DNA from 4 places in the Streptomyces sp. RLB3-17 genome. Region 3 is predicted to be linked to each of the others. Evidence: riboswitches for the same ligand, from Rfam matches in the RefSeq annotation. Region 3 holds a riboswitch; each other region holds the start of a gene.

Region 1 (7,563 bases), 150 kb from region 3:
CGTCACCGGCAACGCCTACGCGACGGGCACCACCGTGTACGTCGACGGCGGCGGAACCATCGCCTGACGGCGCATGACCCGACGCCCCTCGCCGTACCGCGGCGGGTGCGCTGCGAGACCCCGTCTCCGGTACTCGGGGGGACGGGGTTTCCCGCATATGTGACAGATCTCTTCTCCAGCGACCTACCGGCCGGTATACAAGCGATGTTGAGCGTGCAAGGAACGCCGCGTCAGTGTCGACGGAGGAGAGATGATGAACCATCACGTGGTCCGGGGCGACGCCACCCGAAGACGACGACATGCCTCCGCGCTGGGAGCCGCCCTCGGTTGTGGTGTCCTGCTCCTCGGCGTCGCCTCCGCGTCTCCCGCTGTCGCGAGCGGATCGCACTCCCACCGGGGAGTCGACTACGTGGCGCTCGGCGACTCGTACACCTCCGGACCCCTGATCCCTCGTCAGGTGGACGCCAACTGCGCCCGCTCCGACCAGAACTACCCCTCGCTCGTCGCGACGCGGCGGCCGACCCGATCGTTCACGGACGTGAGCTGCGCCGGTGCGACGACCGACAACATGTGGAAGGCGCAGGGAACCAACGGACCCCAACTGGACGCCGTCGAGCGCTCCACGGATCTGGTGACCGTGCAGATAGGCGGCAACGACATCGGCTTCGGCTCCATCATCGGCACCTGTGCCGCGCTGAGTTCCAAGGACCCGTCGGGCAACCCCTGCCAGCAGTACTACAACTCCCCGGGCTTCGACCAGCTGACGCGGAACATCATCGAGACGGCCCCCAAGATCGCGCGGGTGCTGCGCGCCGTGCACGACAGGGCCCCGCACGCCCGGGTGCTCGTGGTCGGCTACCCGGACCTCCTGCCCGACGACGGCAGCGGCTGCTATCCGTCCGTCCCCTTCGCCGCCAAGGACTTCGCCTACCTGCGTGACGTAGGGAAGCGGCTCAACCTGATGATGCGCGCGGTGGCCCTGTTCAGCCGTGCCGACTACGTCGACACGTACAAACCCACCGTCGGGCACGACATGTGCAAAGCACCCGCCGACCGGTGGATCGAGCCACTGCAGCCCGCATCACCCGCCGCCCCCGCACACCCCAACGCCAAGGGCGAGGCGGCCATGGCCGGGGCGGTGCTCCGGCGGCTGTAGCTCCTGCGTGATGCGCGATCTCCACGGACTTCACGGACTTCACGGACCTCACGGACCTCACGGACCTCACGGACCCCATGAAACCCACGGACTCCGCGAACTCCATGGACCAGGCATGTTTACACGATCTGCCCAGGGTCACACGGGTCAGTGAGCACCTGATGCCGAGAGCACCGAGAGGTGAGTTCCATGGCTCGCGACCAGAAAGCCAAGGCCAAGGCCGAGCAGGCCAAGGGCAAGATCAAGGAGACCACGGGTCGTGCCGTGGGCAACGAGCGGATGACGGCCGAGGGGCGTGTGGAGAAGGCCAAGGGTGACGCGCGTCAGGCGAAGGAGAAGACCAAGGACATCTTCCGCGGCTGACGCCCGGCCGCTCGTGGGCGGACGGTTCACACGGAGCAGGGGGCCCGTCGCATGGAGCGACGGGCCCCCTGCTCCGCTCCGCGCGCACCCGCGCCGAGCGGTGGAGGTTCGTAGGCTTTCCCCGCCGAAGATCGTAGGCTTGCCCCTCCGGAGACTGTGTGGGGGAGCCATCTATGACCACGGCCAGGGACCTCTTGATCACCGCCATGGACGTGGACCCGGACCGCTCTGTGGGGCAGGGCGACCTCTCCCTCGCACTCGCCGGGGCCGAGGTGATCGACCTCCTCGCCGCTGACGCCGTACACCTGGACGGCGACCGCCTCGTGCCGGCCCCGGAGCCGACGACGGAGGACCGCCTCCTGGCCGAGGCGGCGTCCTCACTCGTACGTCAGGTGCCCTACGAGCCGGTCGAGGACTGGCTGTGGCGCAGGGGGCGCGGCCTGGCCGCGGTCCATCTGGCCGCCCTCGAGGCGGACGGCCAGCTGACCCGGCAACGCCAACGCCGACTGCTTTTCGGAGCCGTCCGGATGGTCGTGGTCGACTCGCCCGCCCGGCGCCGGGCCCTGCACCGCTGGGCCGCCGACGAGCCCGTCCTCGTCTCCCTCGCGGCGGCCGTCGGGATTCCGGCCGAGCAGGGCGTGGACGTACCGGTCGTGACCGACGACGCGGTGACGACCGTGCTGGCCGCCGTCAACGACGCGGTCATGGAACTGGAAGCGGTACGCCAGCGCCGGTCCATCGAGAACGCGGCGTTCGCCAACCTCTGGCGAGGTGCGTGAGCGAGCGGGCGCGCCGTGACCCGCCGGGTTCAGAGGGTGACCTCGGGTCGGCGCCGGTTTCCGGTAGCGATCACTCGCCCCTGCCGGGCCCGTTCTCGGACGTGCCGGTGCCGGTGCCGGTGCCGGTGCCTGTTCCCGTGTCGGTGCCCCGGTCCGGGCCGTCGTCGCGGGCCGCGCGGCGTGCCCGTACGGTGCCCGCGACCCGTTGGAACGTCCGCGTCAGCTGGTGGAGCGGGTTGCCCTCCTGACCGGCGGACGTCTCGTGCGCACCGGACGCACTCGTCCGGAGGTCGCGGAGCTCGGCCAGCGCCGCATGTGCGAGTTCGGTCGCCTCGCGGTACTGGTCGCGCGACTTCGTCATGGCGTCGAGTGCCTCGGCGTAGACAGCCACCAGTGCCCGCGCCTCCTCCAGCGTCAGCAGCTTCCAGTCCTCCCGGAGGCCGGTGAGGGCGTCCTGCGCCGTTTCCGGCAGCGGCCGGGGCAGTGCCGCGTACCGTACGACCTTCTCCAGGAGCTCCGTCGGCTCCGAGCCGTCGAGGAACACGCTGCGTACGGTGCAGTCCTGCTCGTCGTATCCGGGCCGGGCGGGGGAACCGGGCAGAATCACGGCGCCGCCGCGCGGCACCCGTACGCCCAGGTCGTACAGCGCCCAGTTGACCGTCTGGAACTGCTCGGGCGCGGCGCGGTGTTCCACGACGCGGTGCCGCAGAGCGGGCGGGAGCAGCCGGGCCAGCGGGAGGCGACCGCGTTCGTCGGTGGTCATCGCCTCGTGGATGACGACGTTGATGCTCCAGCTGTGCTGCGCTGCCTCCTTGAGCAGGCGGCGCAGCGTCTTGTCCTCCTGCGGCAGCGGGTTGATGTCCCGCAGGCGGAGCCCGGGCACGATGTCGTGGTCCCAGGGGACCTCGTGCCCCTCGGGCCAGAACATGGTCGCGGGAGAGGGCCACGCGAGGTCCCACGGCCGTTCCGCCTCGGCCACCAGCGTCCAGCGGGTTCCCTCGGCGGCGTGTTCGCGTCCGTCCGTCGTGAGCCGTGCGCGAACCGGGACGGCGTCGTCGACCAGCCAGCGCGCCTCGAAGACATGGCCCTCGGCGTTCGAGGGGTCCTCTGCCTCCAGAAAGTCGTGGATCGTCTCGTCGGCCTTCAGCCTCCGCAGGTTCTCCCTGAGGATCTCCAGCGGGGCGGACCCGATGTGGCGCCCGCCGGCCAGCCAGACGGTTTCCGGAGCGGTGGCGCGGGCGGTGGAGGGCTTGGGCATGAGTCACTTTGCGGTGGGAGGCGGCGTGGCCTCCCAGTATGGTCAGCGCGGGTGGCCGGTCGGGCGGCGAGGCCCACGTGGATCACGTAAATCCCCTATTGTGGAACTTCGACCGTTCCAGCGCCTTATGCGTGTTTTGAGGCGCTGGCAACGTCGCCGTGTCCGTCACGCCGGGCGCAGCGCGCTGTGAATCGCCTTCTGTCCGGCGAAGAAGAGGGACTCTTCGCGTATCGAGGCACCCGGGCTGGGGGCGTGGATCATCATGCCGTTGCCGGTGTAGAAGCCGACGTGGCTGACGTTGTCGTAGAAGAAGATCAGGTCGCCGAACTGGATGTCGGTCAGGGGAATCGCCGCACCGGCGGTCGCCTGACCGTGGACGGTGCGCGGGAGTGCGACCCCGGCGGCCCTCCAGGCGGCCTGGACGAGGCTGGCGGAGTCGTACGAGTCCGGCCCGGTCGCACCCCAGACACACGGCTTGCCGATCTGCTCGCGGGCGAAGGCGAGGGCCTTGGCGGCCTTCCCGCCGTACGCCGACTCCGCCGTGCCGACGGCCGTGTTGACCGCGCCGGTGAAGGCGCCGGTGCCTACGGGCACACCCGCGGCCAGGGGCATCCCCGCGCCGAGGGACATGTCCGCGCCGAGCGGCATCTCCGTACCCATGGGCATCCCCGTACCCATGGACATGTCCGTGGGCAGCGGTATGCCCCTGCCGAAGGACATGTCCGCGCCGGGAGTCATGCCCGCGGTCAGGGGCATCCCCGCGCCGAGGGACATGTCGGCACCGAAGGGCATCTCCGTACCCATAGGCATCCCCGTACCCATGGGCATCCCCGTACCCATGGACATGTCCGTGGCCGGCGGTACGCCTGTGCCGAAGGACATGTCCGCGCCGAGCGGCATCCCGGTGCCGAGGGACATGTCCGGGCCGAGTGCGGTCGACTGCTGTCGCTGCCACTCCTCCTCGGCCTGTCGGCGAGCCTGGTCCTCCGGGGTGGGCCAGACACCCTCGGCCGGACGTGACTCGATCGCCGCGGGCCCGGGGTTCCACAGCGCGGCGTGCTTGGACACCAGTTCACGGGCCAGCGCCAGCTTGCGCTGGATCTTCGCCTTGGACGTCTTCAACGAGGACTGCCCCGGCCCGGCGGGCAGCGCGGGCAGCAGGGCCGTGGCGGCCTCCTGCGCGGATCGCGGCGCAGGCTCCGGCACGGCCGGCAGCGCGGCGACGGCCCTGCCCGTCAACTCGGCCACGGGCCCGGCGGCCGTCTCGGCGGAGGGGCCCGCGGTCAATTCCAGAACGGGGCGGGCGGTCAACTCCCGCCCACGGTTGGCGAGTCCGTCCTCAGGCCGCTTCGCCGGGCCCGTGGGCCGCGCCTCGGCCGGGCGGTTCGGCATCCGGTCGGCCGGCAGCCTGGCCGGCGCGGACGGACCCAGCTGCGTGCGCGCCGCGTCGAACCAGGTCTTGGTGATGTCGTCGAGGGCGGGGTCGCGGCGCCTGCGAGCGGTTTCCGGCGCGGTGTTGACGCGGCTTCGGCTCCCCGTGGTCATCGCGCGGGTCCCGTTGACGAACCCGACGGCGTTCTCGGCCTGGTCGTAGAGGGAGCTGATCCGCTGCTGCACCTCCTCGCGGCTCGGACCGTCCGCGCCACTGAGGGCGGCCGTCGCGCGTGCGGAGTCGGGCAGGCCAGGGAGGCTGTTGCCTCCAGGGCGCGGGGTTCGTTCCGGCGCCATGGGAGCCGTACTCCTTCCGTACTCCGCCTACCGGGCCAGCTGTCGGGTTCGGGCGGAAGATTCCGGAAGGCATGCCCTACGGTCCTTGCCCGATCGGGCAGTTGGGCCGATTCACCCCAAGGTCGGTTGGGTCCCGGTTCCGGTTGCCACAGGGGCATCGGATTCGGCGGAGGTCGCGCGACCCGGCGAGGTTCGCCGGAGGGAGTCGTGCGGCCTACCGCCAACTTAGCCAATTTGTGTGCCTGGTGTGAAGATTGGAGCGCGAACTGTCCGATATGTAATTGTGACCTTCGTCTACGTGTCCCGGCCTCGACCAGGATGTCGTACGACCGCCGTGCGCCCCATGGTCGCCGCGAGCGTGCGCAACCGGCGCCAGTCCAAAGAGGGTTGGGTCTCCGGCACGCCGGGCCGTTCCTTGGGGACGCGGACGCGTAGCGCGCCGGGCTCGATGCGGCAGTGGACCGGGGCGGGCAGGACCAGGGCCTCACCGTCGATGCCGGCCTCGATCTCCGCGCGGTCGGCGTCGATGACCACCTCACGGGTGGTCAGGACCGCGAGTCCGTCCGGCGCGGGGTCCAGTACGAGCGCGGCGGCCTCGGCCGCGCTGTCCACCGTGATGCCGAGGACACCGAGCAGCCCGGAGTCGAGCCGTTCGCGGCGGCCGAGACCGGCCGGATCGTTGGTGCGGTACGGGTTGTTGCTCACCAGTACGGCCTGCGGGGCGTCGAGCGTCGTGTCCGCGGCGCGAGCGGTCAGCCGCGGCCCGCGCTGGCGGGTGAGCAGGTCGGGCAGGAGGTCCAGGATCGTGCCGATCTTGTCGTCGCGGTACGCGGGACTCTGCACGACCGCCGCGTACGCGCCGAAGGAGGCGTTGTTGACGAACGGGTGGCCGCCGGCGAAGCCGAGGTCCACGCGGAGTTCGACGCCGTCGGTGAGGGCGTCCAGACAGGTCGCCGGGTCCTCGCGGTCGAGGCCGAGGTCCATGGCGAAGTGATTGCGGGTGCCCGCGCAGACCACCAGGAACGGCAGACCGTGTTCGGCGGCGACGGCCGCGACCAGCGCCTGGGTACCGTCACCGCCGGCGACGCCCAGCAGATCCGCGCCGTCCGCGACGGCGGCCCGGGCCAGCGCGGTGACGTCCTGGTGCCTGTCCGGGTCGAGGAGCACGACCTGCGCGCCGAGCCGCTCCGCCTTCTCCCGCAGCCCGAACTTCGCCACCTTGCCGCCGCCGGAGTGCGGGTTCATGACGAGGAACGGGCGCCGCGGCGGTGGCGCCCTGCGTTCCTTCGGGCGCGGGGCGCGCGTCCGGTCGCTCCGCAGGGCGTACCGGCCGCTCCAGACGGCCACGGTCCACAGTGCCAGGGACACGGGAACGGCCCAGAGCAGCCCGGTCACGGCGAACAGGGTGATCACGGCGCCGGGCGCGACGGCCGCCAGCACGGCCGCCACCCAGCGGAGCGGGCCGCGCCGGGTCAGCGCCCACCACAGCGCCGCCGCCGTGACGGCCACGCCGAGGAGCGCGGCGAAGAGCAGCAGTACGCCGTCCACGCCTCCGTAACCGAGCGGCAGCAGCACCGCCAGCGCCGCCGCGACCAGCGCGGCCCTGGCCGCCCACCGTTTCCCGTGGCCGACCTGCGCGCTCGTGTCCACACCCATCGCTCCTCCACGGACGTCGTAGAAGTCCGGCCCTGGTGGGCCCGGCCGCACGGAGGCCTGGTTCGGCGGGTCGTCGGCTGTGTGCGGGGTCGGCCATCGACGACACAGTCGTATGCAACCGTCGGGTCAGGCCCCGCGCAACCGCCACGCTCCGCCGGGCCCGCGCCGACCGGGGCCGGTCCGGGCGGTTCTCACCGAACCCTTGGTCCACCCCTCGGGGCCCGTTCCGCCGTGGCTGATGCACGATGGGCGGCGGCGGGCCCCGGCAGTACGCCGGTGTGTGTGGGAGGGACAGTGGTGATGAGTGGGCAGCGCGGCCGTGTCCTGGTCGTGGACGACGACGCGGCGATCCGCCGCTCGCTGGAGCGGGGCCTGCGGCTCGGCGGATTCGCCGTGGACCTGGCCGACGGGGGCCGGCCGGCCCTGGCGGTGGCCCGGCGGACGCCGCCGGATGTGATCGTGCTGGACATCTCGATGCCCGACCTCAGCGGCATCGAGGTGTGCAGGGCGCTGCGGGACGAGGACAACGACGTACCCGTGCTGATGCTCTCCGCACTCGACGAGACCGCCGACCGGATCGCGGGCCTGCAGGCGGGCGGCGACGACTACCTCGTCAAGCCCTT
Region 2 (7,563 bases), 2.6 Mb from region 3:
GGCGCGGTTCGACTCCAGGTTCGGGGCGAAGCCGCCCTCGTCGCCCAGGCCGGTGGACAGGCCCTTGGTCTTCAGCACCTTCTTGAGGGTGTGGTAGACCTCGGCACCCCAGCGCAGGGCCTCGGAGAAGGACTCCGCGCCGATCGGGGCGATCATGAACTCCTGGATGTCCACGTTGGAGTCGGCGTGCGAGCCGCCGTTCAGGATGTTCATCATCGGAACGGGCAGCAGGTGCGCGTTCGGGCCGCCCAGGTAGCGGAAGAGGGGGAGGTCGGACGCCTCGGAGGCGGCGTGCGCGACAGCGAGCGAGACGCCGAGGATGGCGTTGGCGCCGAGCGAGCCCTTGTTGTCGGTGGCGTCCAGGTCGAACATCGCCTGGTCGATCAGGCGCTGCTCGGTGGCGTCGTAACCGACGAGCTCCGGGCCGATCTGCTCGATGACGGCGAGGACGGCCTTCTCGACACCCTTGCCGCCGTAACGGTTGGGGTCACCGTCACGCAGCTCGATGGCCTCGAAGGCGCCCGTGGAGGCGCCGGACGGAACGGCGGCACGACCGGTGCTGCCGTCGTCGAGGCCGACCTCGACCTCGACCGTGGGGTTGCCTCGGGAGTCCAGGATTTCCCGGGCTACGACGACGTCGATGGACGGCACGAGCATCTCCTTCTGGGATGTGACGCGGGTACGCGGAGCCTGTGATGGCTTCGCGACATGAGCCTAACCGCCCCGGGGGGATCGGCCAGCCGGTCGCCCACCCCTTGGGCAGAACTGAACGTACACATTGTTCCAGAACGGAACAAAAACGGGTACGGAAATCTGGGTACGAAGCGCTCGGTACGAAACGCTCGGCACGAACTGCCGGATACGAAAAACCCCGCTCCGGTGCGTACGGGGGAACACGCACCGGAGCGGGGAGCCCGTGGGGACGGGGGTGACCCTCACCGGGGCCTCCAGTGTGGAGACCCCTTTTATGAGAGACCTGTCATTCAGCTGGGGTGAAGCTGCCGATCATCAGCTGAGGTGCAGCCGCTGACCCGGGTAGATGACGTCGGCGTCGTCGACGATGTCCTTGTTCAGCTTGAACAGCTGCTGCCAGCCGCCCTTGACCTTCTTCTTCTCGGCGATCGAGCTGAGGCTGTCGCCCTTGACGACCTTGTACTCGCCGTCGCCCTTCTTGACCTTCTTGCCGGTCGGGGTGGAGACGGTCTTCTCGGCGGCCGGGCGGGACGCCGAACGGGAGGCCGCGGTGTCCGTCGAGCGGGTGGTGGCGCTGGTGCTCGGCGAGCTGTTCGACGAGGAGCCGTTCGAGGAGGACGAGGTCGACGGGGCGCTCGCACCGCCGGTGTACGCGGCGCTCGACAGGCCCGTGCCACAGGTCGGCCAGGCGCCCTTGCCCTGCGCGGCGAGGACCTTCTCGCCGACGGTGATCTGCTGGGACTTGGAGGCCTGGTTGGCGGTCGCGGCGTACGCGGTGCCGCCGTACGCGGCCCAGGTGGAGGCCGAGAACTGCAGACCGCCGTAGTAGCCGTTGCCGGTGTTGATGGACCAGTTCCCGCCGGACTCGCACTGGGCGACGGCGTCCCACTCGGAAGTGGTGGCGGCGGAGGCGTTGCCGGCCGCCATCAGCGGAGCGGCGATGGCGACACCGGTGACACCGGCGAGCGTGGCGACACGAGTGGCCTTGGACGGACGGCGGTGCTTGCCCTTGCTGGAAAACAGCATGGAGAGATCCCCTCACCGACGCCTGCGAGGTGAGCTGTCGGGTTCGGGCGGGTGAGTGCCCGGCCGTGCGCGCTGAGCGCTCGGCTTCACCCCAAGCCGCTCCCGGTCAACTACCGGGCGCGGCGCCTACCTTGGTTCCCCCGCTCCTGCCTACGGCGCTGACGCGTCGACTGTTCCCGTACGGCCGTTGGCAGGATTCGGCGTTGACGACCGTCGGGGCCCGCTGTGGCGAGCGGTGACGACCGTAAGCAGTCGATCGGCTGAATTCCAAAGACGATCAGGGCCTTTGAGATCCATCTCTCACTCGCGCCAAACCGGACATTACACGGCGAACCATGACGCGAACTGCCCCTACTTTTCGCCCGATTCAGTACCAACTGCAAGGCTCTGACCGGGAAGGATGAGGTTCGGGTCGACGCCGACCGTCTTCTTGTTCGCGTCGTACAGCTCGGCCCATCCGCCTTGGAGGTCAAGGGCGTCCGCGATGGTCCAGAGATTGTCTCCGGCGCGCACGACGTAGGAGCCGTCGACGACATCGCGGGAGACGCCCGCGCCGCGCGAGGCGTGCCGCCCGGAGGAGTCGTCGCCACGGCCGTCCACGGCGCTGTCGGTGGTGTTCTCGGCCGCGGTACCGCCGCGGTGGCGCCCCGCACCGGTCGTCGCGTTCTCGGACGTACCGGAAGAGTCGCCGCCCTGGCCGGAGTTGCCCGAGTTGCCGCTCTTCGTCGTTTCCGTGCCGGAGCCGCCCACCCCCTGGGCGTCGCCGCCGGTGTCGGCCTTCGTCGTGTTCCCGGCGGCGTTCCCGGTCGCCTTCGACGACGAACCGGACGAAGACGAGCCGGACGAAGACGAATCGGACTTCGAGCCGGAAGAGGTGGGCGGAGTCGAATTCGCAGACGAACCGGACGAACCGGTTGAATCCGATGTACTGGACGAGTCGTTCGCCACGCCCGTGTCGACCAGGATGTCGCCCGAGTTCTTGCTCAGCCCGGAGAGCGGTCCGCAGGTCGGCCAGGGGGTGAGGCCCTGGTCGTCGAGGAGCTTCTCGGCGATGGCTATCTGCTGCGAGCGGCTGGCCTCGTCGGCGCTCGACGCGTAGGTGAGGCCGCCGTACTTCTCCCAGTCCGCCTGGCTGATCTGGAGCCCGCCGTAATACCCGTTGCCGCTGTCGGCACTCCACTGGCCGGCGCTCTCGCACTCGGCGACCCGGTCCCACGTGGTGCCGTCGGCCGCGCTCGCGCTGGTGGCACCGAGCAACGGGATCGCGATGGCGGATCCGGTCACTCCTGCCGCGACGATGAGGGCCGGGGCCTGACGGGGGCGACGATGGCGGCCGTTCCCGGAGAGCATGCGGAAGCCTTTCACGTGACAGCAGGTGACTACGCGACGTGTGAGTCGCGTTGACGAGTGAACGTATCCGCACCCGATCACTTGTCACAAGTCGATGCAGCGTAGATCACGTGAAGATCACAGAGTTGAGTGCGTGTCAGGTTTGAACGCCCGCAGGTGTATGGTCGCCCGCTATCGCGCGGCCGGTACCGGAGGCGTGAACTCCACTGGAAGCGTGCGCAATCCACGCATAATGAGCCCGCCGCGCCAGCGCAAATCGGCCGAATCTCCCGCGAGTTGAAGGTCGGGGAGACGGGTGAGGAGGGTGGCGAGCGCGGTCTGGCCCTCCAGGCGGGCGAGCGGGGCGCCGAGGCAGTAGTGGATGCCGTGCCCGTAGCCGAGGTGTTGGTTGTCACGGCGGGAGAGGTCGAGCGTGTCCGGCCGTTCGAACCGCGCGGGGTCACGGTCCGCAGCCGCGAGGACCACGAGGACGGGGTCGCCGGGCGCGATGCCTTGACCGCCGATGCACACGGCCTCGGTCGCGAACCGCCACGTGGCCAGTTCCACGGGCCCGTCGTAACGGAGGAGTTCCTCGACGCCGGTCTCGAGGAGTCCGCGTTCGCCGGCGGCGAGGGACCGCTGCAGACGCGCGCGCTGCTCGGGGTGGGTGAGGAGGGCGTACGTGCCGTTGCCGATGAGATTGACGGTCGTCTCGAACCCGGCGAAGAGCAGGATGAAGGCCATGGCGGCGGCCTCGTTCTCCGTGAGGTGCTCGCCGTGGTCGGAGGCGCGGATGAGGCCCGAAATGAGGTCCTCACCGGGCGCGGGCGTATCCGGAAGACCTTCCCGCTTCTTGTGAATGAGCTCGAGCAGATACCCGCGCATCTTCTTGACCGACCGCGCGACCCCGCCCCGCGGTCCGCCGCCGTGCCGGATCATCATCCCCGCCCAGTCCCGGAAGTCGTCCTGGTCCTCGCGGGGTACGCCCAGCAGGTCGCAAATGGCGTAAATGGGAAGCGGGAACGCGAACTCGTGGATCAGATCCGCGGAACCCTTCGCCGCGAACTGGTCGATCAGTTGATCGGTGAGCTCCTGCACGCGCGGCGCGAACTCGGCCACCCGTCGCGGCGTGAACGCCTTCGAGACCAGCCGCCGCAGCCGGGTGTGGTCCGGCGGGTCGATGTTCAGCAGATGCGTCATCAACTCGGCCTTGCGCTCCCCCGGGATCCCCGTCTTCCCCTTCGCGTGGGCGGGTTCGTCGTGGTGCGCCGGATTCTTGCTGAGCCGCGCGTCGGCGAGCGCCTGCTTGGCGTCCGCGTACCGCGTCACCAGCCAGGCCTCCACCCCACTCGGCAGCCGCGTCCTGTGCACGGGGGCGTGCTCCCGCAGCCAGGCGTACGCGGGGTAGGGGTCGCTGGCGAACTCCCAGGTGAAGAGTTCCGGGGCGGGGCTGAACGGCGGCGGCTGATCGGTCACTCCCTGACGGTATCCGGAGGGAGGGGGGGGGCGGGCGCGGCGGAGGGAGGGGAGCGGGGTGGGGTGGGTGCGGGGGGCGCCGGGCGGTGCGGGGGTGGGGGGGCGGCATGTGTGCGTGAGGGGGGCGGTGTAGAACGTGCCCCATTCCTCCCGGGCCATCCCGAAATCGACTGCTGTTTGACTCCACGGCTCGCCTCCTCCCTAAATTCGCGCCGTGGACCCCGAAATACTCAGATCCAGCTTCGCGGTCGTCGAAAGACGGGCCGAGTTCGCGGTCAAGTACTTCTACTCGCATCTCTTCCGGCACAACCCGGACGTCCGCGGGCTCTTCCCCCTGGACTTCCCGGAGGACATGGAGCGACAGCGGGACCGGTTGTTCGCGGCGCTCACGTATGTGATGGAGAGGCTGGAGGATCCGACGCTGCCGGGGTACCTGCGGGAGCTGGGACGGGACCACCGGAAGTACCTGGCCGAGCCGGAGCACTACGCCGCCGTGGGGGCGAGCCTGATCGCCGCGTTCGCCGCCGTCGCGGGGTCGGCGTGGAGCGCGGAGGCCGAGAAGGCCTGGGCCGAGGCGTACGGGGCGATCACGAACGTCATGCTCCAGGGCGCGTGGGAGGCACAGCACGAGGGTGAACCGCCCTGGTGGGACGCCGAGGTCGTGTCCCGGACCCGGCACGGCGACGACCTCGTCGTACTGACCCTCCGCCCGCAGCACCGGCTGCGCTACTCCCCCGGCCAGTACGTCAGCGTCAGCGTCCCCCACCTGCCGGGCATCTGGCGCCCGTACTCACTCGGCAACGCGCCCCGCGCCGACCACACCGTCGACCTGCACGTCAGCCGCGTCGAGGACGGGGTGCTGTCCACCGCCCTGGTCCGGCGGACCCGGGAGGGCGATGTCCTGCGGCTCGGCGCACCGGGCGGCGCCCTGACCCTGCGGGCGCCGGTGGAACGGCCGCTGACCTTCATCGCGGCCGGCACCGGATGGGCTCCCGTCAAGGCGCTGCTCCAGCAACTCGACGCCACGCACGAGGCCCGGCTGTTCCTCGTGGCCCGCGACACCTCGTACCTCTACGACCGGTCGGCCGTGGAACGACTCCAGTCCCGGTTACCCCGCCTCGGCGTCACCTTCATCACCCCCGCGCCCGGCCGCCCCAAGGCCCAGGCCACCGAGCGACTGCTGACCGCGCTGGGCAACCGCGCCGGCTGGGCCCGCCACGACGTCTATCTCGCCGGGCCGCCCCAGCTCGTCGAGGAGATCGCCGAGGCTCTGCCCGCCCTCGGCACCCTGCCGGAACAGATCTTCCACGACCTCCTGCCACCCGCCGACCCCAGCCGCCCCCGCCCCCTGGGCCCCGCGGAATGGCTCCTGGACCGCCCCCACCCCAACTGGCACAACCCAACAAGCCGCGCCCCCCACACATAACCCTGGGGCCCTCCCCTCCCCCCTCCCCCCTTCCTCCCCCCCTCCCCCCCCGTTTCCGCTTCCTCAGCCCGTCTCCGTCGCCCGGATCGCGTCCCGGTAGGCCCGCGCCGCCGCGCGCAGGGCCGCCTCCGGGTCCACTCCCCCGGCCTCCGCGTGGGCGGCGATGGCCAGCAGCTCGTAGCCGACGCCTTCGCCTCGGGGGAGTTCGACCTCAAGTCCCGCCGTGCGCACGCGCGATGCCAGCTTCGCCGCGAGGGCCAGGCCCGGCTGGCCCAGTGGTATCCCCTCCGTCACGGACGTCCGCCGCTTCTCCTCGGCCTTGGTGCGCAGCCAGTGCTCCTTGACCTCTTCGGGGGTCGTGGCCGTCTCGTCGCCGAACACGTGCGGGTGGCGGTGGATCAGCTTGGCGACGATGCCGCCGGCCACGTCGTCGATGGAGAAGGGTGCCTCGGCGTCCTCCTCCGCGATCCTGGCGTGGAAGACGACCTGGAGCAGAACGTCGCCGAGCTCTTCCCTGAGCTCGTCCCGGTCGCCCTCCTCGATCGCCTCGACGAGCTCGTACGCCTCCTCGATCCCGTACTTCGCGAGGCCCTTGTGGGTCTGCTGGGACGACCACGGGCACTCGACGCGGATGCGGTCCATGACCTGGACGAGGTCGAGGAGGCGGGCGCCCGGCAGGTCGTACGAGGCCGGGAGCAGCTCCAGGTCGGGCATCTGTATGCGGCCGGAGCCGGCGAGGCGGGCCAGGCCGTCGGTGAGGCGCGGCTCGCCCTCCCCGGTGGCGACGACGACCACCGTGCGGCCGCCGGCGCAGGCGTCCACCAGGTCCTGGGCATCGGGGGAAGCCTCGTCGACGCTGATGCCCGCCTCACGCAGATACGGCAGCTGCGGATGCGCGCCGTCCGCGCACACCACCTGGTCGGCGGCGCGCAGCGTCTGCCAGGCGGACCAGGACAGCAGCCCGGGGGCGACGCGGTGGCTGGTGGTGAGCAGGACGATACGGCCGGGGTCGGGAACCTGGGCGGTGGCGTCGGAGCTGGTTGCGTTCACCCCACGAACGTAACCCACGTCACCGACGCCCCCAGGAGTTGTCCACAGGCCGGGAGGGGGTCGAACGGTTTATCCACAGCCTCACCCCCAGCCCAGAACCTGGCGTTGGCCCACGGCCTACTGGACTCTCACTGACCTACTGACCTACTGACCTACTGGCCCACTGACCTACTACGCCGTCTGCTGCGTCCCCGTCGACGTGACCTCCCGCAGCCACGGCGTCTTCACATCGACGCGGCTGCTCTTCTGGACGTCCCAGGCGCCGTAGCGCGGGTTCAGGTCGACGTTCAGCTTCTTGGACGCGTCGGACATGGCCTTCCAGAACGTGGCCTTGCCGTCGGTGGTGTTCATGTCGGCACCGAGCGCGGCGGCGAGCTTCTGGGCCTCGATCTCGGTACGGAGGTTGTCGTCGAGACGCTGGGGCACCACTCCGTACTGCTGCAGCCAGGCCGTCTCCAGCGCCTTCGCACCGCCCGCCTGGCCCTCCAGCGTCGCCCGCATCTGCTGGGTGTCCGCGCGGTTGACGCTCACGCCCGCGTCCTTGGCGGCCTGGTCGAGAACCT
Region 3 (7,563 bases):
CGTTGAGGACCGGGTGGTTGTAGCCGTGAATGGCCGACCACCAGGACGACATGCCGTCGACCAGCTCGCCCGAGCCGTCCGCCAGCCGCAGGCGTACCCCGCTCGCCGACTCCACGACGAGCGGTTCCTGGCGGCCGGGCATGGGGCCGTACGGGTGCCAGACATGCCGCCGGTCCAACTCCAGCAGTTCCCGCACGGGCAGCGTGGACGGCTCGGACGGGTCAGGCATTGGGGGCGAGGTCCGTTCCGGCACCCCGGCGGCGTACGGCGACGAGATCCGTACGCGCTTCGGCGGGCTGCTCCTGCTCGGCCTGCACCTTCACGGAACCGCAGACGCCACCGCCCTCGTGCGAGCCGCACCCGGCGTCCGCGTCCGCGTGCGCACCGCATCCGGCCTCGGCGTGCGCACCGCAGCCCGCGCCCGCCGTCAAGCGGTGCTCGGGCAGGGTCACCTCGCCCGCGCCCTCCACCTCGAACCCGGCGTCCGCGATCATCTCCAGGTCGGCCTTGCCCGCCTGGCCCTCGCTGGTGAGGTAGTCGCCGAGGAAGATCGAGTTGGCCAGGTTCAGGGCGAGCGGCTGCATCGTCCGCAGGTGGACCTCGCGGCCGCCCGCGATGCGGACCTCCACGTCCGGGCAGACGAAACGGACCATGGCCAGGATGCGCAGGCACCGCTGCGGGGTGAGGTTCCACTCCTTGGCGAGCGGGGTGCCCTCGAAGGGGATCAGGAAGTTCACCGGAACGGAGTCCGGGTCGAGCTCGCGCAGCGAGTAGACGACGTCGACGAGGTCCTCGTCCGACTCGCCCATGCCCGCGATCAGACCCGAGCAGGCCGACAGACCGGCCGCGTGCGCCTTCTGGACCGTGTCCACCCGGTCGGCGTACGTGTGCGTGGTCGTGATGTCCCCGTACGTCCCCTCGGACGTGTTCAGGTTGTGGTTGTAGGCGTCCGCTCCCGCCTCGCGCAACCGCTCGGCCTGGCCGTCGGAGAGCAGGCCCAGGCAGGCGCACACCTCGACGTCCTCGTTCTGGTCCTTGATCGCCTTGATGGTGTCGGAGACCCGGTCCACGTCACGGTCCGTCGGTCCGCGGCCGCTGGCCACCAGGCAGACCCGCTTGGCGCCCCCGGCGAGCCCGGCCGCCGCGGCCTGCGAGGCCTGGTCCGGCTTGAGCCAGGTGTACTTGAGGATGTCGGCCTTGGAGCCGAGGCGCTGCGAGCAGTACGAGCAGTCCTCGGGGCACAGACCGGACTTCAGATTGACCAGATAGTTGAGTTTCACTCGACGGCCGAACCAGTGCCGGCGGACTTTTCCGGCCGCGGCCACCACGTCGAGCACGTCGTCGTCGGACGTGGCCAGCACGGCCAGCGCCTCGTCACGGGTCGGCAGCTCGCGCCGAAGCCCCTTGTCCACCAGCGTGTTCAGCAGGTCCATGAGATCCGATCCTGACGTATGCGAGCCGCTGCGGCCAAGGAGAGTTTGCACAACAGAGACGCTTCGACGTGTGGGTATTGCCACATCATGGGCGCCGCGTCGCCCCGCTAGGGTCTGTGCACTGCCTACAAAACGACCACCTTCATGACCCCCTCACGACCACTCCCAGGGCCCGGAGGCACCAGCATGGCCGGATCGCCGTTCGCGTGGATCGACGAGCAGGCGCACCAGCGCCTACAGGCCGGACTCGTCCGCACCCTGCGCCCCCGCGCCGCCGACTCACCCCTTCTCGATCTGGCGAGCAACGACTACCTCGGGCTGGCCCACCACCCCGAGATCACGGCGGCCGCCGCCCAGGCCGCGCGCCGCTGGGGCGCCGGTGCGACCGGCTCGCGGCTCGTCTCCGGCACGACCGAACTTCATGGGGAGCTCGAACGCGAGCTCGCGGACTTCTGCGGCTTCGAGTCCGCGCTCGTCTTCTCCTCCGGCTACGCGGCCAATCTCGCCGCCGTGACCACGCTCGCGCCGCACGGCTCGCTGGTCGTCTCGGACGCGGGCAACCACGCCTCCCTCATCGACGGCTGCCGGCTCGCCCGGGGCGCGACCCAGGTCGTGGCGCACGCCGACCCCGACGCCGTGCGCAAGGCGCTGGGCACGCACGAGGGTCCCGCCGTCGCCGTGTCCGACACGGTCTTCTCGGTGGACGGCGACGCGGCCCCGCTGGCCGAACTCGCCACCGCCTGCCGCGAGCACGGCGCGGCGCTGCTCGTCGACGACGCGCACGGGCTGGGCGTCCTGGGCGACGGCGGCCGGGGCGCCCCGCAGGCCGCGGGGCTCGCGGGCGCCCCGGACGTGGTCGTGACCGCCACGCTCTCCAAGTCGTTCGGCAGCCAGGGCGGAGCCGTCCTCGGCCCCGCCCCGGTCATCGACCACCTGGTCAACGCGGCGCGCACCTTCATCTTCGACACGGGTCTCGCGCCCGCGGCGGCGGGCGCGGCTCTCGCGGCGCTCAGGCTGTTGCGCCGTGAGCCGGAGCGCGCCGCCCGGGCGCGTGAGGTGGCGACGGCGCTGCACACCCGGCTGACCGCCGAGGGCCTGGAAGCCGTACGACCTGACGCCGCCGTGGTCTCCGTGCGCGCGCCGTCCCCCGAACAGGCCGTGCGATGGGCCGCCGACTGCCGTGCGGCGGGACTCGCCGTCGGCTGTTTCCGCCCGCCGTCCGTGCCGGACGGCATCTCACGGCTGCGGCTGACCGCCCGCGCGGACCTCACCGACGCGCAGATCGAGCACGCCGTCGGCGTGATCAGTTCAGTCCGGCGACAAAGCCCTCCCAACTGGCGGGAGTGAAGAGCAGGGCGGGGCCCGCCTTGTTCTTGGAATCGCGCACGGCGACCAGTCCGGCCCAGGGCCCTGGGCCGGGTCGGGCCGTCTCGACGCAGTTGTTCATACCCGTACTGCGGCTGCTGCGCAGCCATCGCACGTCGCGGAGTGAAGTACTGGAAGGTATGTACCGAGGCAGTGCGGTCATGGGGGGTGCCTCCTTACGCGCCGTCACCTATCCCGGCGATGTAGTCCAACGAGTCCTCGGGCGAAAGGGCGTGGAACTGAAGGGCGTTGAAGGCCTCGGTGTAGGCCTGAAGGTCTTCTTTCCGTTCGAGATAGAGGCTACTCGTCAAGTGGTCGAGAACAACCACATCCAGATCAGTTGTGTTCGGAAATGAGAAGATAACGAAAGGCCCGGTGACGCCGATATGGGCTCCCGCGGCGAACGGCAGGACCTGAAGCCGCACTTGAGGCAGGGCGGCGGCCTCCCGCAGACGCTCCAGTTGCCGGGCCATCACCTTCGGGCCGCCGACCTCGCGTCTTAACACGGCCTCGTCCAGGACCGCGGTCAGTTCCAGCGGCGGATTCGAACGCAGGACGTCCTGCCGGGCGAGGCGCACCTCGACGAGCGCGTCGAGCTTGCCGTCCTCCAGGCCGCCGACGGCGACCCGAGTCACCTCCCGTGCGTACTCGGGTGTCTGGAGCAGTCCGGGTACCACCGAGGTCTCCAGCGTGCGCATGCCGCTGGCCTGGGACTCCAGACTGATGAAGTCGCGGTACGTGGGGGGCAGAACCCCGCGGTAGGCGTGCCACCAGTGATGGCGACCGTTGCCCTCGGAGCCCGCGAGGCCGACCAGGAGCTCCCGTAACTCGGGCTCCGTGACGGCGTAGGCGTCCAACAGGCGCTCCACGTCGGCCGGTTTCACCCCACTGATACCGGTCTCGATCCGGCTCACCTTCGACTGGTGCCAGCCGACGAGACGGGCCGCCTCACCACTGGTGAGACCCGCATCGGCGCGCAGCGCGCGCAGTTCGGCACCGAGCTTGCGGCGGCGCACCGCGGGACCGTGCTGCATGGCCGTACTCCTTACTCCTTCCGAGCCGCCCAAATACGCTCCGCCGTCGCAGAGTTCACCGCATCGAGCGACAGATATATGCATATCTCGGTGGATCGCACCCGTGACCGGCCCGGTGATGGCAGTCTGGCGCGAAGCACCAGTCCGGGACCGTACTCGAACCATCCGCTCCGTGTCGGACTCCGGTCCCGTGGGAAAGGGACGACGTCGCCATGGCAGATCACCAGGAAGCATCCGTCACTCTGCCGAGCGATCCCGCCTCGGTCTCCGCGGCCCGGAATTTCGTCGCCGATGTGTTGGCCGAATGGGGCCTGCCGTGCGACGCCGAAGTCGCGGACACCGTACGCCTGATCGTGTCAGAACTAGCCACCAACGCCGTCCAACACACTTTCGGACAGTCGCCCACCTTCACGGTGGACGTCCGCCTCGACCGAGACGAACACCTGCGGATCGGCGTCACCGACAGCCATCCGCGCTTTCCCAAACGTCTGCCCGCCGCCGTCCAGCAGGACAACGGGCGCGGCATGGTGATCATCCGCTGGCTGACCGCCGAATGCGGCGGCAGACTCGTCGTCCGGCCCACCCGCGAGGGCGGCAAAACGGTCGCCATCGAGCTGCCCTGGACGGTGCCGGCCCAGCCGGTGACGGCCGGCGGCCCACAAGAGCCTTGAGGAGTGGCTCAGTTGTCGTGTCCGCCCCGTCCGGCGCCTCGCGGCGGGGCCCGGAAGGCCTCGGCCGTCGGCGCCGACCGGCCCCCGGTCCGACGGACGACGGAGATCGTACGGCGCGGATCTCCCGGTCACAGTGACCGCGCCCCCACCGGAGCCGCCGCCGTCCAGCCCACCCTCTCCGGCACGACCGCGCCGTCCGGCCGGTCGGCCGGCGTCAGCCGGGACGAACCGCTCGCCGCGGCAGGGGTCCGTCACCCACGTGGTCGACCCGAAGGCGCCGATCTCCTTCCTCAGCCGGCTGCCGCGGTTCGTGCCCGCGGGGAGTCGGACGGTGAGCGTGCTCACGGTTCTCGGTCCGGTGCTTCTTTCGGAGCCGTCGCTCCGCTGACGACGGCACGGTGCACCAGGCCGGGCAGGAGGCCCCACAGCGCCACACAGACGAGCAGGGTGCCCGCGCCCGAGGCGATCCCGGCGGCGCGTCCCAGCGCCACGTCCACGACGAGCAGCACCGATCCCGTCAGCGCCAGCATGAGCACGCCCATCCCGACCGTGGCAAGGACGGAGGAGACCCGCACGATGGTCGGCTTCGCGCCCTGCCGGAAGAGCGACCTGTGCAGCGCGGCCGGCGCCGTGAAGAGCGCGGCGGCCAGCACGGCCAGCAGGAGGGTGGTGACGTACGTGGCGCGCTGCACCGTGTCGAGGGACGGGAAGCGCGGGGTGAACGCCAGCGTCAGCAGGAACGCGAAGAGGATCTGCACACCGGTCTGCGTGACGCGCAGCTCCTGGAGCAGTTCGCCGAAGTTGCGATCGGCGCGCTCGAGGGGCGTCTCGTTCCGCTCCTCGGAGGAAGGTCGCTCAGCCATGCTGAACGATTAACCGGTTCGTCCGCTTTTCACGCCCGGGGGTGGAACCCCGAGGGGGTGCCGTCCGGCGGCACCCCCTCGGGCAGGTCAGCTGACCCGGCCGTACCAGACGCTCTTCGTCCAGATCTTCTGCAACTTCACGACCTCCCCTGTCTTCGGGGAGTGCCAGATCTTTCCCTTCCCGGCGTAGATGCCGACGTGGTACACGTTCCGGCCCGAGTGGAAGAACACCAGGTCTCCGGCCTTGCGGTGGGACGCGGAGATGTGGTGCGTCTTGTTGTACTGCGCCGCGGCCGTACGAGGCAGCGTCTTGCCCGCCTTCTTGTACGAGTAGAGCGTGAGCCCGGAGCAGTCGAAGCGGCGTGGCCCGGCGGCGCCGTACTGGTACGGGGAGCCCTTCTTGGAAGCCGCGACCTGAAGTGCCTTCGTCGCCAACGTGGCCGCTTCGGCGTCGGATGCGACGCCTGGAACCACGAGGCTGCCGCCCACGGCGGCGAGGGTGAGCGCCGAGGCCGTACCGGCCCGGGTCCACAGCGACGGGACACGATTGAGCGCAGTCATGCGCAACCCTTCGTCAGCCGCCTGTGAAGGATGACCTGTCGGATTCGGGCTGGCGAAGTAGCCCGGCCGCTTGCGCGGCTTCACCCCAAGGACCGCCCGGATCTCTCCGGCGACCCGTCTTGCTGGGTCCTCCACTCCTGCCGATGCACTTCTGTCGACCGGTCATCCGGGCAGCGGCAGGACTCGGCGTCCGCCCGGACCGCCCCGCCGCTGTGGCGGGGGCTTGTCGTCGGAAGGGATCTTCACGCATAGCGGTCGGAAAATCCGAGCGGAACCGGCGATTTGTGGGGTTACTCACCACTCACCCGTTCGGGTGGACCACCCTCTGTTCGGGCGATGTTGGGGACGCCGACGACGCGCCCACCAGCACCGGAGCGTCTCATTCCGCCTCTGGGCTACGCGCGTTGTGCAACTTTTTCGGTTCCCCGAAGGGGCCTGCGACTACTCCATCAGGGGGTACGCCATCTGGTCCGTTTGAACCCCGGGCCGGACGCCCCGCCGACTCGGCGCGCACGGCGACCCGGGGTGCGGATGTGTCAATTGTCGGCGTCGGGGGGCAGGGTGACGCGGGCCGCCCGCCGCTCACCGTCGAGGACGCGCAGGGCCTGCGCCAACGTCGGCGCGTGCACCTCGCTCTCGCCGCGCTGGTGCATCAGCGCGAGGGCGTCCCGCAGCTCGGTGGCCTTGGCGACCAGCGCCTGGGCGGCACGCAGACCACGGTAGGTGTCTCCGGGCCTGGCCGGGTTGATACGGCCCAACAGGTCGACCACGTCGAGGTAACGGTCGATCAGCTCGGCCTCGGCTCGTGTCAGTGCGGGCAGCGGGGGCAGTTCGGGCACCATCGGCGGATCACCTCGCGTCGGGTGTGGCGTTCCTCGCACCGGGCGCGGTGCGCGAGGTCTTGCGGCTGGGGATGATCCCGTCCACCAGTCCGTACGCCAACGCGGCCTGAGCGTCCAGGATCTTGTCCCGCTCGATGTCGGCGGCGACCTGTTCAGGACTCTGCCCCGTGTGCCGTACGAGCATGTCCTCCAGCAGCCTCCGAGTGCGCATCAACTCCTCGGCCTGGAGGGCCAGATCGCTCGCCTGTCCCTGTACCGGCTCGGGAAGTGACGGCTGGTGGATCAGCACCCGGGCCCCCGGCAGCGCGAACCGCTTGCCCGGCGCGCCGCCGGCCAGCAGCACGGCGGCGGCCGACGCGGCCTGCCCCAGGCAGGTGGTCTCCACGTCGCAGCTGACGAACTGCATCGTGTCGTAGATCGCCGTCATCGCACTGAACGAGCCGCCGGGGGAGTTGATGTACAGCGCGATGTCCTGGTCCGGCGCCAGGTATTCGAGGTGCATGAACTGCGCCATCACGTCGTTCGCCGAGGTGTCGTCGATCGGCGTCCCGAGGAACACGATCCGCTCGTCGAGCAGCTTCGAGTACGGATCCAGGGTCCGGTGCCCCGTGCTCGTCCGCTCGGTGAACTCGGGCAGGACATGACGGGCGGACGGTTCATTCATGGCACGCGCCTCCTGTGAAGGGTTCTGTAAAAAATGTACAGGACGTACAGAGCGGCGGAAGGGTGCTCGGCTGACAGCGAAAATCCCCGTGCGCCGCCGGTGGAGAGGGTCGCCTGATCGTGGGAACGGA
Region 4 (7,563 bases), 4.2 Mb from region 3:
GGCAGGTGCTTCCAGTTGGGGGTGAGGGAGTCGGCGGCGTCGGGGCGGAAGATCTGTCCGACGTTCCGGGCGTGGTTCTCGGAGGCGTAGAAGTCGACGTAGTCCGCCACCTCGAAGGGGAGGTGCAGGGTCACCTCGGAGAGGGGGTGCAGGAGGGGTGCGATGGTCTCCCGGTGGGCCGGGACCGTCACCCAGGCGGTGAGTGCGCGGCGTACGTCGGACCAGGCCGTGCGGCCGGCGGCGAGCAGCGGGTTCAGGGTGGGCTGCGCGAGCAGTTCGGCGTACGGGGAGCCGAGTGCCCGGGCGGTCGCTCCCGCGTCGAGGACGTGGTCGCCGAGCCGGACGCCGACGCTCCGCTCGGACGCTCCGGCCCGGGAGAAGACGCCGTAGGGGAGGTTGTGCGGGCCGAAGGGATCGCCCTCGGGGACATCGAAGGGGGGCATCGGGGTGGTGCCTCGCTTTCGTGGTCGTGCGCGCTGTGTGGTTCGTGTGACTGTCTTGGCCGTGTGATCCGCGCGGTGCACGTGTGGGTGTTTCACGTGTTCCGGGTGGTCGCGGCACAGGTTACGGGGGAGTGACGTGCTGTGGCAGTGCCCAAAGAGTTGCCATGAGTTGCCGCGCGTTGTCATGAGGCGCTGTGGCAGTACCTGAAGAGTTGCCTCGACAGTGCCTAAAGAGTTCGCAATGTCCGAATAGGCCTTGTCGGACTCGGTAGTTCCGGCTTAGCGTCCTTTGGGGACACGGACGGGGTGGGTCCGGTCCGTAGGGGGGACACGTGGGGGGACCCGTGGCCAGGAGCGTCAGCGGAGTGCCGGTCGACGCCGATCGGAACGTTCCGGGCCTGATCGTGAAGTTTGGCGACTATCCGCTGCACCACGGCGGTGTGGGCGCCATCCGAAGTCTGGGCCGCCTCGGCATACCGATGTATGCGATCACCGAGGACCGTTACACGCCTGCCGCGGCCTCGCGCTATCTGCGCCGTGCCTTCGTCTGGCCGACGACGGGGACGGAGGAGCCGGAACGTCTGGTCGAGGGGTTGCTGCGGATCGGGGCCCGCATCGGGCGGCCGACGGTGCTCGTCCCGACGGACGAGGAGGCGGCCGTCCTGATCGCCGAACACCAGGAGGAACTGGGGGAGCGGTTCCTCTTCCCCCGGGTCGACGCCAAACTGCCCAGGCGCCTCGCCAGCAAGCAGGGCCTGCACGAACTCTGTGTGGAACACGGCATCCCCAGTCCGGCGGCGGCCTTCCCGCAGTCGTACGAGGAGATCGTGGCGTTCGCCGAGAGCGCTCGGTTTCCGATCGTCGCCAAGAACCGGGAGGCGTTCGTACGCCGCAGCCAGCCGGCGGTGAACGGGACGACAAGGATCGCGACCCGGGAGGGGCTGCTGTCACTCGCCCGGGACTGGGGAGATCAGCCGGGCGTGATCCTCCAGGAGTACCTGCCCAGGGAGGAGGCGGAGGACTGGATCGTGCACGCGTACTTCGACGCGGACTCGACGCCGCTCGCGATGTTCACGGGCGTGAAGGTCCGCTCCTGGCCGCCGCACGCGGGAATGACGGCGAACGCGTACGTCGTCGACAATCCGGAACTCGCGGACCTCGCCGCGCGTTTCATCAAACAGATCGGCTTCAGCGGCGTCATCGACCTCGACCTGCGCTTCGACCGGCGCGACGGGCAGTACAAACTTCTCGACTTCAACCCCCGGATGGGCGCGCAGTTCCGGCTTTTCGAGAACGAGTCGGGGATCGACGTCGTCCGGGCCATGCATCTCGACCTGACCGGGCGCACCGTTCCCGAAGGGGAACAGCGGGCCGGTCACCGGTACATCGTGGAGAACATCGACCTGCCGGCCCTGCTCGCCTACCGGCGCAGCGGCTACACGACCCCGCACGCGCCGGCTCGCGCGAGCGGCACGGAGTTGGCCTGGCTCGCGGGTGACGACCTGCGGCCGTTCTTCACGATGCTCGCGCGCTTCGTGCGGCCGGGCGCGAGGCATCTGTATCAGCTGTGGCGGACCAACCGCCGTGGCAACAGCACCAGTACGACCACGAAGTGACGAACGTACGTCCTGGGGAGGGACTTCGTGATTCATCCGGTAGCAGTCATCGGCGCCGGCCCGTTCGGCCTGTCCACCGCCGCCCATCTGCGTGCGCGGGGCATCCCGGTGCGCGTGTTCGGCGAACCCATGGTGAGCTGGCGTGACCACATGCCCGAGGGGATGCTTCTCAAGTCGACGCCGGTCGCGTCCAGCCTCGACGCCCCACAGCCCGGCCACACGCTCGCCGACTACTGCGACGCGGCGGGGATCCGCCGGCTCGTCACGGACGAGGACATCATTCCGGTCGAGACGTTCATCGCGTACGGCGAGTGGTTCCAGCAGCAGCTGGTGCCCGAGTTGGAGCGGGTGCGGGTCGTGTCCGTCGACCGCCGGGGCAGCGAGGGCTTCGAACTCAAGCTGGACTCGGGGGAGTCGTTCACGGCGCGGGCGGTCGTCGTGGCCACGGGACTGTACGGACTCGCCCATCTGCCGCCCGAGCTCGGGGGCGCGGCGGCGGACGGACCCACACCCACCGGCCCCGTCTCGCACAGCTCCCAGCACCACGACCTCGCCCGGTTCTCCGGCAAGGAACTGATCGTCGTCGGCGCGGGCCAGTCCGCGCTGGAGACGGCGGCGCTCGCGACGGAGGCGGGCGCGCAGGTGCGGGTGGTGTCCCGGGGACGGGGCAGGGTCGCCTTCGGAGCACCGCCCTGGAAGCAGCCGAAGCTGCGTCCCGAGTCGCCCTTCGGACGCGCCTGGTCCCTGTGGGCGCTCAGCTACTACCCGCACCCCTACCGCTATCTGCCCGCCGAAGCCCGGCACTACCTGGTCCGCCGGGTGCTCGGCCCCCTCGGGGCGTGGTGGCTGCGCGACCGCTTCGAGGGCAAGGTCGAGGTCAGCGAGGTCTCCGGAATCGTTCGCGCCGCTGTCTCCGACGGGCGTCCGGTCCTCTCCGTGCAGACCCTGGGCGGCCGGAGCGAGGAGCTCGCCGCCGACCATGTCATCGCGGCGACCGGTTATCGCGTCGACATCGCCGCGATGGACTTCCTGGGACACGAGTTGCGTACGGCGCTCGCGGTGAGCCGCGGCACTCCCAAGCTCGGTGCGGGGTACTGCTCTTCGGTGCCCGGGCTGTACTTCACGGGGTTGCCGGCGGCGGCTTCGTACGGGCCGGTGATGCGGTTCGTGTGCGGTACGGAGTTCGCTTCGCCGCGGCTGGCCAAGCACTTGGCGAGCGCGCACGGGTGAGGTGACCGGGGCCAGTTCGGTCGGAGGGGGGCGGTGACTGGTGGGCCACGCCGTGGGCGGGGCCCAACCCGCCGCGTCGGAGCTCGTGTTGGGCTCAGGCGGCCACAGTCACCGCAGCAGCGTCATCCTCTGGAGTGACATTCCGCTCGGAGTCTTTTCGTACCGTCCGCATCGGTGGACGGGGCGGAACTGCACTCTGTACGCCCGGTACGGCCCGTACGGTGAACGGCGTTGCTGACGGGATACCGGACGTCGTCCGGTTCACGCCGGGCCGATGAGTCGTTCGATCCGTATTCTTCGGATCATGGCCGCTCCGACTGCATATTCACTTATCGCCACTGACCTGGACGGAACGCTGCTCCGCGGCGACGACACCCTCTCCGACCGGTCCCGGGCCGCGTTGGAGAGGGTGGCCGAGGCGGGCGCCCGACACCTGGTCGTGACGGGGCGCCCGGCGCCGAGAGTACGACCGTTGCTCGACGAACTCGGCGGCGCGGGGCTGGCGGTGTGCGGGCAGGGGGCGCAGCTGTACGACGCGGCGGCGGACCGCCTGCTGTGGTCGGTGACCCTGGACAGGGAACTCGCGGAGACCGCGCTCGGCAAGATCGAGGCGGAGGTCGGGCTGCTCTACGCCGCGGTGGACCAGGACGGCGTGGACGGGCTGACGCTCATCGAGCCGGGGTACGTGATGCCGCATCCGACGCTTCCGGCGGTACGGGTGCATCACCGCGACGACCTGTGGACGGAGCCGATCAGCAAGGTGTTGCTCCGTCACCCGTCGCTGTCCGACGACGAGTTGGCCTCGGCCGCCCGGGGTGTGGTGGGCTCGCTGGCCACCGTCACCATGTCGGGGCCGGGGACCGTCGAACTCCAGCCATGCGGCGTGACCAAGGCGACCGGTCTGGCGCTCGCCGCCGCCCACCTCGGTCTCACTCCCGCCGGCACCATCGCCTTCGGCGACATGCCCAACGACATCCCCATGTTCGACTGGGCCGCCCGGGGGGTCGCCATGGCCAACGCCCATCCGGAGCTGAAGGCGGTGGCCGACGAGGTGACGCTGTCGAACGAGGACGACGGGATCGCGGTGGTGCTGGAGCGGCTGTTCCCGTGCCGGTCGGATCGGTTCCGGGAGTCCGGAGAGCCCGGTGGGTCCCGGCAGCTCTCCGAGTCGCTCCGACCTCATCAGCCGTATCAGCCGCATCAGCCCCGGCAGTCGTACGAGCCCTACCGGCTCAGCCAGCCCCACAGTCCTGTCAGTAGGGGCCGTTGACGTTGTCGATCGAGCCGTACTTCGCCGCCGCGTAGTTGCAGGCCGCCGTGATGTTCGCGACCGGGTCGTAGATGTTCATCGACGTGCCCGGCACGTGGTAGGCCTTGAACGTCGGGTCGATGACCTGGAGCAGGCCCTTGGAGGGGATGCCGGCCTTGGCGTTGGAGTCCCAGTTGTTGATGGCCATGGGGTTTCCGGAGGACTCGCGCATGACGTTGCGGTGGATGCCGTTGTAGCTGCCGGGGATCTTGGCGCGGGCCATGATGTCCAGCGAGTGCTTGATCCATCCGTCGAGGTTGTTCGCGTACGTCTTCGAGGTGGTGGGCGCCGTCTTCGCCTTGGCGGGGATTTGGACGGTTTTGGTGCCCACGGTCAGGGTGAGGCCCGGACGGAGCGTCGTCGGGTCGGGGCCTATGACCGCGCGGTTGGCGGCGTACAGCTTCGCCGCGCCGCCGCTCTTGGGGTACTTCCGCGCGATCTTGGCCAGGGTGTCGCCCGCGGTCACCTTGTACGTGATGAGCTGGACATCGGTGGTGGTGGCGGTGGCGGCCTGTGCGCAGGTCGCCGCCGCGAGCGGAAGGGCGAGTGCGACTCCGCCCATTCCCGCGGCGAGGATGCCCCGAGTGAGCATGCCGTGGATCTTGAAGCTGCGGTGCTTGCCTCGTGCGGACATGGCGAATTCCTCTCCGGCGCCTGCGAGGTGAGCTGTCGGGTTCGGGCGGGAGCTGCCCGGCCGCACGGTGTGTGCGACTTCACCCCTAGCCGTTCCGGTGTCCGGATCGGCGGCTTACCTGGGTCCCCCGCTCCTGCCGTGCGTGTGTGTGGGTGGCTGGGATATTCCGGTCGGCGGCAGGATTGGGCGGTCCGTCCGGATCGACGTGAACGTATGCGAGAGCACATGTCCGGAACAAGCCCTCATTTCCCGGTGTAGATCGCTTTCACCTGTGCAATAAGGGGGAGAAAATGCCCGATTAATCCGGAACGTGACGCTCAACTTGCCTTATGCAAAGGGGGAGTCGTCAAGAGGGGATAAAGGGCCCACTTCGCATGGGAGTGACCCAATTCACTCGACCAAGCAGAAATAAAGCGGCACTGGCGGCAAATCGGACATACGGCTTCGAGTGTCCAGGCCGTTGAGCCCGTAGGCGGAGCCGGGCGTACCTCCCACACGGGCAGGTCCGTGTCGGGGTCGTCGTCGGGGAGCCGGCCGGCGTGGGGCTTGAAGTAGAGGCCGTGGGCCCAGTATTCGGGGAGTTCGTGGCACATCAGGTCCGGGTGGGCCCCGAACTACCGCCCCGCGTAAGCCCTGTTGATCCTCGCCACCGCCTCGGCCCGGGGAATCCCGAAACGCGTGACCATCTCGTCGGTCGTCTCGGCGGTCATCTCGTGGAAGTGCGCGAGCATCCCCTCGTCCAGGGCCATCAGGAACTCATCGGTCCGCGCCATGCTCCTCAGGGGTTGCCCATGCCGCCGCCGGGTCCCCAGTCCGGCGGCGTCCGGGGGATTCTTCTCTCCCACGTCCGATGGAAGACCACCTCGTTGCCGTCCTTGCAGATCAGCTCGTTCGAGGTGATGAACTCCCGCGCGTCGCAGCTGAGTTCGGAGCGTGTCTCGACCCGGGCGTCCCAGGGCAGCTCCGGGCGGTGCAGACGGATCGACCTCGTCGAGCGGGTACGGGCGGAGAGCGGGTCCGACTCGTCGATGGTGTACGTGTCCCGGGCGTCCTCCGTGCATTCCAGGCCGTCAGGGTGGACACGGGTGCCGTCCTGGCGAGGGTCGACCTCCAGACGCCACTCGCCCCTCGCCACGTCACGGGCGACCAGGCGTTCGGGGCGGGGCTCGTCAAGGGTGGCCGCGGACGTCACTCCCAGGGGTTCGGACTGCTCCGGCTCCTCGAAGGTGATCCTCGGGTCCGACTCCCTTGCTCGCACCGGAAGTTCGAGGGAACTGCCCGCCGGGTCCAGGACGAGCCCCGCCGCCGAGCCCGGCTGGGGCCAGATCCACGGCCAGTAGGCGGAGGACAGGGAGAGCCGGATGCGGTGGCCGGACGGGAACGCGTAGCCGGTGGCGGTCAGGTCGAAAACCACGTCCTCCGTAGAGCCCGGTTTCCAGGAGACCGCCTGGTCGGGGCCGTAGCGCGCTGACAGGTTCAGGGCACCCCGGGTCACCAGCGTCGAGGAACCGTCGGCGGCGACGTCGCACACCCTGGCGATCACCTGGCCCCAGGGGGAGTGGGACGTCAGACGGAGGCGGACCCTGGGGCGCCCCAGGATCCAGGTCTCCCCCGGGACCTCGAACTCGAAGCAGACCGATCTCGCGTCCTCCTCCCGCTGGTTCGGCGGCAGGTCCGCGTCGTTCCCGACGGGGCGGAAACGGCCCGCGTCCACGCCCGTGTGCTGAGGGGAGCGCACCAGCACCGGTGCGCCCCGCAGCGCGTACGCGATCGGGGTCACGGAGGGGGAGGGCCAGGCGGTGTCGCCCACCCAGTGGCCGGGGAGGGACGGGTACGTCGTCGCCGGGGGGTGCGCGGCCATGACGTAGGAGCGCAGGAGGGGCTGCGCCATGACGGCACGGCCGTTCACGCCGGGGTCCGGATCGTCGTTCACGCCGGGCCCTGGATCGTCGTTCACGCCGGGGCCGGGGCCGGGGCCGGGGCCGGGATCGGGGACGCTCGTGGCGGTCGGCCTGAGCCAGTGGTCCCACCACCTCAGCGTCTCCTGGAGGAAGCCGATCGCCGGACCCGGCGGCAGGCCCCGGTCCGGGTACTGGTGGCACCAGGGGCCGATCAGGCCGCGTACGCGGTCGGCGGGGAGGCTCTCGACCAGCCGCAGCACCGTGTCGCAGGACGGGTCGTGCCAGCCGCCCACCGCGAGCACGGCGGCCCGGATTCCTCCGTATCCCCCGTCCTCGCGCACACCGGCGTGGCGCCAGTACGCGTCCCGGGTCGGGTGGGACAGCCACGTATGGATGAACGGCTCCACCTTCTCCAGGCGCTTCACCCACA

Evidence for each region. A riboswitch is a leader RNA that binds a small molecule or an ion and turns the genes downstream of it on or off. The one in region 3 is predicted to bind cyclic di-AMP.
Region 1: another riboswitch for cyclic di-AMP. It lies ahead of FNV62_RS55600 (C40 family peptidase); the one in region 3 lies ahead of FNV62_RS11045 (C40 family peptidase).
Region 2: another riboswitch for cyclic di-AMP. It lies ahead of FNV62_RS22420 (transglycosylase family protein); the one in region 3 lies ahead of FNV62_RS11045 (C40 family peptidase).
Region 4: another riboswitch for cyclic di-AMP. It lies ahead of FNV62_RS29820 (transglycosylase SLT domain-containing protein); the one in region 3 lies ahead of FNV62_RS11045 (C40 family peptidase).

Annotation. Positions count from the first base shown of each region.
Region 1 is NZ_CP041610.2:2,204,326-2,211,888, reverse strand. It holds gene FNV62_RS10370 (SDR family oxidoreductase) at 1-67, shown strand, start outside; gene FNV62_RS10365 (SGNH/GDSL hydrolase family protein) at 254-1,156, shown strand; gene FNV62_RS10360 (CsbD family protein) at 1,346-1,519, shown strand; gene FNV62_RS10355 (GOLPH3/VPS74 family protein) at 1,693-2,298, shown strand; gene FNV62_RS10350 (hypothetical protein) at 2,369-3,556, opposite strand; gene FNV62_RS55600 (C40 family peptidase) at 3,722-5,284, opposite strand; cyclic di-AMP (ydaO/yuaA leader) riboswitch at 5,293-5,463, opposite strand; gene FNV62_RS10340 (diacylglycerol/lipid kinase family protein) at 5,579-6,940, opposite strand; gene FNV62_RS10335 (response regulator transcription factor) at 7,241-7,563, shown strand, end outside.
Region 2 is NZ_CP041610.2:4,934,639-4,942,201, forward strand. It holds gene eno (phosphopyruvate hydratase) at 1-657, opposite strand, end outside; gene FNV62_RS22420 (transglycosylase family protein) at 1,009-1,719, opposite strand; cyclic di-AMP (ydaO/yuaA leader) riboswitch at 1,724-1,932, opposite strand; gene FNV62_RS22425 (transglycosylase family protein) at 2,071-3,069, opposite strand; gene FNV62_RS22430 (cytochrome P450 family protein) at 3,241-4,524, opposite strand; gene FNV62_RS22435 (globin domain-containing protein) at 4,739-5,950, shown strand; gene FNV62_RS22440 (nucleoside triphosphate pyrophosphohydrolase) at 6,014-7,000, opposite strand; gene FNV62_RS22445 (SurA N-terminal domain-containing protein) at 7,172-7,563, opposite strand, start outside.
Region 3 is NZ_CP041610.2:2,350,012-2,357,574, reverse strand. It holds gene FNV62_RS11080 (adenosylmethionine--8-amino-7-oxononanoate transaminase) at 1-229, opposite strand, end outside; gene bioB (biotin synthase BioB) at 222-1,433, opposite strand; gene FNV62_RS11070 (8-amino-7-oxononanoate synthase) at 1,620-2,780, shown strand; gene FNV62_RS11065 (DUF397 domain-containing protein) at 2,737-2,961, opposite strand; gene FNV62_RS11060 (helix-turn-helix domain-containing protein) at 2,975-3,832, opposite strand; gene FNV62_RS11055 (ATP-binding protein) at 4,045-4,503, shown strand; gene FNV62_RS11050 (DUF6328 family protein) at 4,845-5,366, opposite strand; gene FNV62_RS11045 (C40 family peptidase) at 5,454-5,927, opposite strand; cyclic di-AMP (ydaO/yuaA leader) riboswitch at 5,931-6,116, opposite strand; gene FNV62_RS11040 (hypothetical protein) at 6,464-6,769, opposite strand; gene FNV62_RS11035 (ATP-dependent Clp protease proteolytic subunit) at 6,777-7,433, opposite strand.
Region 4 is NZ_CP041610.2:6,569,862-6,577,424, forward strand. It holds gene fahA (fumarylacetoacetase) at 1-443, opposite strand, end outside; gene FNV62_RS29805 (D-aspartate ligase) at 809-2,059, shown strand; gene FNV62_RS29810 (FAD-dependent oxidoreductase) at 2,087-3,289, shown strand; partial or broken gene FNV62_RS29815 (HAD family hydrolase) at 3,594-4,397, shown strand; gene FNV62_RS29820 (transglycosylase SLT domain-containing protein) at 4,543-5,232, opposite strand; cyclic di-AMP (ydaO/yuaA leader) riboswitch at 5,237-5,397, opposite strand; gene FNV62_RS55875 (hypothetical protein) at 5,847-6,005, opposite strand; gene FNV62_RS29830 (CocE/NonD family hydrolase) at 6,011-7,563, opposite strand, start outside.